DNA from 2 places in the Lysinibacillus sp. C5.1 genome. Region 1 is predicted to be linked to the other one. Evidence: riboswitches for the same ligand, from Rfam matches in the RefSeq annotation. Region 1 holds a riboswitch; the other holds the start of a gene.

Region 1 (4,220 bases):
TTTTTTAGTTCCGTGACCATATTTTTGTCCGTTATATCACCCATGTATAGGACAGCCACTGTCGTTTTAGAGCGCTTTCCGACTTCCACTGTTTCCACGCATAAAGAATTTGTAGGCAATCGCTTACGAATTAAGGCCACATTAATAAAAACATCTTCTATAAAATCATCTCTCGGCCCTTTTACCACTAGTTCTTGCTTTGTTTCTTCAGGATTTCGATTTGGTTTTTTTGTAATTTTACTTGAAAATAAAATTTTTTCCCCTTCAAAGTAAAGCAAAACAAACCCTGAATATACACGCGTAATAGCATCATCTAAATTGGTTACTTTTTGAAGATTAGGAATGTGTAAATCGTTTTTTATTTTTTCCTCTAATAAGTTTACAGAGCTGTCTTCAAACAAAGATTGAACTCGATCGATAATGACCTTATTCAATAAAAACTGATCGACCATCGACTCACATGTAATAAAATAAACATGCTGTTGTTGAAAGGTAAAAGATTGAAAAATTACGTCAGCAGAGCGTTGAAATAATTCTTTCAACATTTTCAATTCGATTTCTTGTTCTATTGATTGAATATTCCTCATCTCCTACTGAACCAAATTCAAACAAATTATTTTACTAAAATACTTATAAACATATATTTCCCAATGTCCAAAAAATTATGCAATAAATTTTACGACCATGCATCCTTTTAGCCAATCATTTTTTGTAAATTAGCCATTTCAATTGCAGACATCGCTGCATCATAACCTTTATTGCCAGACTTTGTTCCAGCACGTTCAATCGCTTGTTCAATATTTTCAGTTGTGACAATACCAAAAATCACTGGTACATTTGTCGAAAGCGATACGTTTGCAATGCCTTTAGCTGATTCGTTACACACATAATCATAATGCGTTGTAGAGCCACGAATAACTGTACCTAGACCTATAATGGCATCATATTTTTTCGTTTCAGCTAGTTGCTTTGCGATAAACGGTACTTCAAATGCACCTGGTACCCACGCAACATCTATTAAATCATCGTCTACACCATGACGCTTTAGCCCATCTAATGCACCACTTAATAATTTACTTGTTATAAATTCATTAAAACGACCAACAACCACCGCTATTCTTAAATCATTGCCAATTAATTGTGCTTCAAATGTTTTGCCCATCATTTCATTCTCCTCTTTTACATAGTAAGTGAATTTTCTATTTGCATATGTTGACGACGGTATGTTGCTAATGCGTCAATCGAAATCATTTTTAATTTATGTTTTTTTGCATATTTCACTAAATCATCAAAGCGTAACATTTCCCCATCATCGCCCATAATTTCACATATCACGCCAGCTTGTACACTGTTGCAAAGTTTAGCCAAATCGATAGTAGCTTCCGTATGCCCTCGACGCTCTAATACCCCATTGTCTTTTGCTATTAGCGGAAAAACATGTCCAGGTCTACGGAAATCCGATGCTTGTGCATGTGACGCTAGCATTTTTTGAATCGTCAAAGCACGTTCAAACGCACTAATGCCTGTTGTTGTCTCTTTATAATCAATACTGACAGTAAACGCTGTTTGGTGATTATCAGTGTTATCTACGACCATTGGCTGCAACGCTAATTTTTGTGCAAGCTGCTGTGAAATGGGTGTACAAATAAGCCCCCTACCATATTTCGCCATAAAATTAATCGTTTCTGGTGTCATGAACTCTGCAAGGGCCAGTAAATCTCCTTCATTTTCACGGTCTTCATCATCCACGACAACAATCATATTGCCCTGTTTTAAATCGGCAATCGCTTCTTCAATTGAATGTAGCAACATTGCCACCTCCTAATAGATATCACTTTATAAATTATGTTTTTTCTTTCTATAGCAGGTTAAAAACCATGCTTCGCTAAGTAATCTTTTGTAATAGTCGACGATTGCTGACTACCCTTTAGCTGGTGAATAATGTATTTGCCTACTAAATCGGTTTCGATATTGACTAGTGCCCCAACATTTTTAATTCCTAGTACGGTTTCTTTGTATGTGTGTGGAATAAGCGATACTGTGACACTGTTTTTTTCAACATGAAAGAGCGTTAAACTCGTTCCATCAATTGTGATTGAACCTTTAGGAATACAATAGCTTGTTAAGTCTTCTGAAAGTTCGATCTCAATATAGACCGCATTTGCCATTGGACGTTTACGTAAAATTTTCCCTACACCATCTACATGCCCTGAAACAAAGTGGCCACCAAATCGTCCATTGGCTGGCATTGCACGCTCTAAATTGACCGCATTTCCAACAGTTAGTTGCTGTAAATTCGTCGCTTTCACTGTTTCAGGCATTACATCCATTGTTAGCTCTTGGTCATTATAATGAGTTACTGTCAAACAAACCCCATTTACGGCTATACTATCCCCAAGCTTCACATCCGCCACTATTTTGGGCGAAATCACCGTTATTTCCATACTTCTCCTATCGCTTTGCAAGGTTTTTACTGTACCAATATCCTCAATAATACCTGTAAACAATTTTCCACCTACTTTCTTAACCCTATGTCGTAAACCTTTTGATAGTGATTATTTTAATTCCCCTTTCATTTTTTATAATCGAAACAAACAAAAAACCCCTTTCACATAAAAGGGGTTTTGGGAGTACTTGTCCATAAGACGTCACGAAATAAACCTAGTGGATACAAAAATTTTCCACAGGCTGCCATCTCATTGTTCTTCTCCCATCCAGACTATCACTGTCGGTTTTGGATTTGCACCAAATCAGCTTGCGCTCACGGACTTTGAATTGCTTCATCACCGCCGATTGGGAATTTCACCCTACCCCGAAGAACAGATATTTATTCAATTTTTGCCTAAATAAAAAACTTCCCAACAGAAGCGATGGGAAGTAGTATGCTATATAAGCGTAGCCAAATAGACCTTTTAAAGTCATACGAATTTAAAAAGCTTATACTTTCACCCTTCTCCCATCCAGACTGTAACTGTCGGTTTTGGATTTGCACCAAATCAGCTTGCGCTCACGGACTTTGAATTACTTCATCACCGCCGATTGGGAATTTCACCCTACCCTGAAGGATATATTATTTAGTTACTTCATACGATAACATTATTTTAATAGATTATCCACCTAAAATTTTATTAATATTCTCAGATCCTTACTTACTTTGGCACACAAACTATACGAGCAGATTTAAAATAATGATTTATCCTTTGTTTGGATAAAGCTCTTTAACAAATACTTTCATGACTATATCTTTAGGCTATATCCAATTTAAAACACCATCAATGTATGCTTCATTGTTTCTTAAAAGAAACTTTCATCTGTTATAAGCGTTACTTCTTACATGACCACATATAACCAGCTTGACATCTAAAAATTGGAATGTTAGTGTGTGTTATTATTCAACGCTACTCATATAACACAGTCGCTTGTTACTGGCATTGTCAAATTCCCCTCATAGGAGGTTTTTTTATTGTTTACTACTATTTTTAATACAATATCAACCCAACGGATAGTAATAATTTTTTTCTTGGTACTATGCTTTATAGCTTCTGTTATTTTCGTTCAACATAACGAAACATTTTATGAGCGTCCAATCGCAGAAGTTATAAAAACAGAATTGGAAGATTCAACATCTGTCTCAGATATGTACAGTAATGACGATTATTTATACACGCAGCGGATCACAGCAGTACTAAAAAATGGAAAAGATAAGGGGCGGCTTGTTTCTTTAATAAATGAGTATTCTTCTTCTGCCGCTTTTGATCACGAATACAAGGTCGGGAATAAAATATTTGTCTCTATTAAGGCAAATACAGATAATAACGGGACTTTAACAGGTACGATTTTAGACGTCAAACGTGACCAGTACGTATTAGTGGTTGCATGGATTTTTATTTTTTCTTTACTGATTGTTGGAAAAAGACAGGGCTTATTATCAATCATCAGTTTGATGGTGAATGCACTAATATTATCATTCGCATTGGATTTATATATAAAACACGCTAACGTTAGTTTAGTATTTGTCAGTGGTGTATGTATTCTATTATTTACATGTGTTTCATTGATTCTTATTAATGGATTAAATGAAAAAACCTATGCTGCTATGCTTGCAACAATACTAGGCACTTTCGTTTCATTACTTATTACCTTTTTCGTGTTATGGATAACATCGGAAAACGGCCTACGTTATGAGGAAATGCAATTTTTAACACGACCATATCGCATAG
Region 2 (4,220 bases), 380 kb from region 1:
AACTAGTTGGCAACAATACCAATACCTGTTAGGGGCTATACGTCGGCTTGTGCTCGGGTTTAGACACATAGCAAAATTAAGACCAAAATATTATTTAAATGTAACTTGTGCGAGTGTTAGACGACAAATACTATGAGAACGGGGGTGGAGTGCTTTGAATGACTCCGTGTTCCATCGACTATACGATGCATACCATCAAGACGTGTTCCAGTTTCTTATTTATCTAGTAAAAAATCGCACACTTGCTGAGGACCTTGCACATGAGGTTTATGTCCGTGTGCTGCGATCTTATGAACAATTTGCAGGGAATAGCAGTGAAAAAACTTGGCTTTTTGCTATTGCTAAAAATGTCGCAATTGATCATTTTCGAAAGCAGGCTGTGCGCCAAAAACATTCACTCGATTTTTTTGACTGGGAAACGGAACAATTACATTCAACCACACCATCACCGGAAGATGTGCTACAGGCCAGTGATGAATTAAAGCAGATAGAGTTTGCACTTGAAAATTGTACAGGGGATCAAAAAATGGTTATTATTATGCGCTATTTCCAAGATTTGTCGATTACTGAAACTGCGCAAATACTTGATTGGACAGAGGCAAAGGTTAAAACGACGCAACATCGAGCCATTAAGTTTTTAAGGCAACATCTACAACAGGTTAGGGAACAGGAGGCGAAAAGGCAATGACGCATAAACAATTTGACGATGAACAACTTGAACAAATGTTGAACAATGCCCCGAAGCTTACTGACCACCGCTCGAAAGACGAAGTGTTAAAAAGATTGCTTGCTGATGCACGTTTACAAGACAACATACATCTTCAAGAGGCGATACAACCAGTAGCTGAGGCAAAAGAACAACAAGCGCAATCATTGCCTGCTCAAGAAAATACTAAACCTATAAAACGACGCAAGAGTAGGTGGCCTATTTTAAGTAGTGTTGCTGCAATTTTTGTCCTATCACTAGCAGGGTACATCTATGTATCGAACAATTCTTCCGTAAAGGATGAAGCAAACGCCCCAATCGAAAATTATTCTTCTGTGCAGGAGGATCGGTCGGTCACAGAAAGTGAAAATGCAGATGCAGATAGTGTAATGAAAGCGAATATTGGTGCTGAGCATGCTCGTATCCTATCGTTGCGGACATCTGTTTACGAAGATGATTTAGTCGATGCAGTCGTTTTCAGAATTGGATTACCTGGTGGTAAGGCTGATAGCATACCAATGACCTATATTATTCCGAACAAAAAAATAATTGCTGATTTTGGGAAGAAGAAGCCAACAACTTTACAAATGTATGAAAAATACGCACCTCAAATTGATGAAGAAGCAATGGGTTTAACAGACTATCATCCGTACAAAGGTGAGTTAAAAGAAGAAGGTAAAACGCTTGTGCACGTATTACCAGAAGAAAATGATTATGATGTAGCTTCGGCTTCTGTCACGAAATATTTAAACTCGTTAAAAGATACTTTTTCCGAGTCCGAATATAAAGCCATTGCCATTAAACAGGCAGATGGTTCTGATTACGAGTTTTCGCAAGCAGAAGAGCCGAGTGAGCCTATAGCGCTAACAAAAGATAATCATTACAATTATTATTTATATACAGAGGGAAACGGGACTGAATATTTATCGCCTGATTTCCATCAAACGTATCCTACTGTGACAGAGGCTCTACTGGCGATGCGAGACAAAAAGGATGATGTTTATGTGCCAGTTGTTCCGGAAAATGTCACATACACTGTAAAAGAAGAAGAAGATGGGGTTGTGGTCACATTTGACGCACCACTTGATTTAACGACAATGGATGCCGTACGAGCAACACAATTAATCGAGGCGATGATGTTGACTGCGTCAAGCTTTGATAAAAAGATACGTTTAGATAACATTGTCCAGGAAAGTTGGGAAGGCTTTGATTTAACAAAGTTTTTACCCATGCCTGTAGGTGCCAATAAACAAATGATGCCATAATATAGAAAACAGCTATCAGATAGTAGATAGCTGTTTTTTTTAATGGAAATACCGCGGGTAAAGCACCTTGATTCGCGGGTAAATGATAATAAATCGCGGGTAAGTGACTTTGTTCCGCGGATAAGCTACTCCATTATTTCTCACAAAGTGCTTGATTTATTAAACCATACAAATTTAATCGGATTATTTTAAGCAGAAGTATTTACTTTTATGTGATAAAACATTATAGTTAGTTTATAAAATAATATTGATTCATCTTCGGGGCAGGGTGAAAATCCCGACCGGCGGTAATAGAGTTGTAAATCGCTAGTGTAGTAGTAAGCTACAGTAGCTCGCATGATTTACTAGATGGCTCTTCAGCCCGCGACCTGTGCAAAGATTTTTTTGCATGGCTGACTTGGTGTAATTCCAAGGCCGACAGTATAGTCTGGATGGGAGAAGATGGAGGTACGATCGTCATTCGTTGTTACGAATTAAGCTATGTGCGAACGTTTTTTTAGTGTGTCTTTAAATGCACGCTATGCACAAAAAATAGCTAGTAATGGCGTTATTTACTCATGCCTTTTCTCCCTTATGCTGATTTGCATAAGGGTTTTTTCGTGAAAAACAATCGATTACGTCGTAACCTTTCTTCTTGCAAGATTGAATCAGCAAAGAGGAGAGAGTTTTCAATGAAGAAAAATGTCAAACTGCAATCGTTTATTACGATTGGTATGCTGAGTAGTATTTCGTTTTTATTAATGTTATTTAATTTCCCGATTCCACCGTTCCCAGCCTTTTTGGAAGTGGATTTCAGTGATATGCCTGCCTTACTTGCAGCCATCACGATGGGCCCAGTAGCAGGTATTTTAGTAGAGCTATTTAAAAATGTTTTAGATTGGATTTTCTCTGGTACGCCAACGGGAGTGCCAGTTGGTCATATTGCAAACTTTGTAACAGGCATATTATTTATTTTGCCAGTATCATTTATTTTTAACCGTTTTAAAACGATTGGAGGTCTTGTTGGAGGATTAGCAACAGGAACGATTGTGATGGCGGTTGGCATGAGCTTGTTAAATATCGCAGTATTTTTACCGATGTACACTTATTTCTTAGGTATGGAGCCAGTCGTTGGTGATTCATTATACACAATGATTGTTGCAGGCATTTTACCATTTAATATCGTGAAAGGTGTGTTATTAACGGCGATTATGGCATTGTTATTCACAACGATGCGCAAATGGATCAACCAACAACGCACAATGTATTTATCGAAATAAGCGTAAAAAAGTATGATTTAGGATAGTGTTCAAGTAATGACACCTTATTAGACTGTTATGTCTAGGAGGTGTTTTTTTGTTGCTTAAATTTGCAATTTCAGATTTACTTTCCAAAAAAGAACTACAAAATTTAAGTAGAAATACATTAAAAGGTTATGCAATATCGACTCACATGGAAGAATATCGAAAGAAAGTACCAGCAAACCATATTGACTTTTTACAGGTGAATTTAGTATGAGGGAAGTAAAAGTTATTATCCAAGGTCATTAGGTTAAAATAACAAAAAAATTATGAGGGGAATGAAAAAATGTATGATATTTACCATTGGTTTAGGTATTGAAGCTGTTATTGGGATAATTGTCAACGCAATAACTTGAAGCGAATTGCTACTTAAATTAGTCAAGTTTAGATAATAAATTTGTTCAATCTCCCGCAAATTTCGACAATACCTTTGATTTTCGTGGGAGATTTCTTTTAAATAAGTATACTACTTTATTCGCATCTCGGAGGTACCAGGTCAGTTATATGCTTTATTCGATTACAGGCGTACAGTTCTAATGAAAATATCATATCTTCTATTAATCCAAAGAAAAAACAATTGCTCTACCACTAAAACTGCTAAAGAACCTGTCTTCAAATACTATACTATTTGTTTCTCCCCAAAGAGAGGGATCTCTAAAACAAATTAGTCTTCCTTTAGAGGTATGAATTCGACCACATACTACTACCAAATGTCCCCCTTTGCTTCCGTTTTTAGGGAACTTTGGAGCAATAGAACATATTACTGGGCCCTTTGTTACAAGCAAGTTTTCAAGTTGTTTACCGCTTTTAACAACTATAGGCTTACCCTTCACCCCATACATTTCTCCTAAATCGGCTAAACCTTGGTGTAACCATCCCTTCGAAATATAATACTTTCTTTTTAAACCTTCTTTAAGTAATTCTAATTGGGTTGGTATAGGTATTTTATAATGAGATATAACCATTCGT

What was found. A riboswitch is a leader RNA that binds a small molecule or an ion and turns the genes downstream of it on or off. The one in region 1 is predicted to bind FMN.
Region 2: linked by a shared signal. The riboswitch ahead of I5435_RS06160 (ECF transporter S component) and the one ahead of ribE (riboflavin synthase) in region 1 are both predicted to bind FMN.

The regions. Positions count from the first base shown of each region.
Region 1 covers NZ_CP066226.1:1,722,945-1,727,164, reverse strand. The annotation lists gene I5435_RS08110 (spore germination protein) at 1-587, opposite strand, end outside; gene ribH (6,7-dimethyl-8-ribityllumazine synthase) at 695-1,162, opposite strand; gene ribB (3,4-dihydroxy-2-butanone-4-phosphate synthase) at 1,180-1,809, opposite strand; gene ribE (riboflavin synthase) at 1,869-2,507, opposite strand; FMN riboswitch at 2,699-2,824, opposite strand; FMN riboswitch at 2,945-3,070, opposite strand; gene I5435_RS08090 (YibE/F family protein) at 3,464-4,220, shown strand, end outside.
Region 2 covers NZ_CP066226.1:1,341,256-1,345,475, forward strand. The annotation lists gene sigX (RNA polymerase sigma factor SigX) at 155-688, shown strand; gene I5435_RS06155 (RNA polymerase subunit sigma) at 685-1,971, shown strand; FMN riboswitch at 2,222-2,418, shown strand; gene I5435_RS06160 (ECF transporter S component) at 2,643-3,230, shown strand; gene I5435_RS06165 (hypothetical protein) at 3,310-3,468, shown strand; gene I5435_RS06170 (C39 family peptidase) at 3,809-4,220, opposite strand, start outside.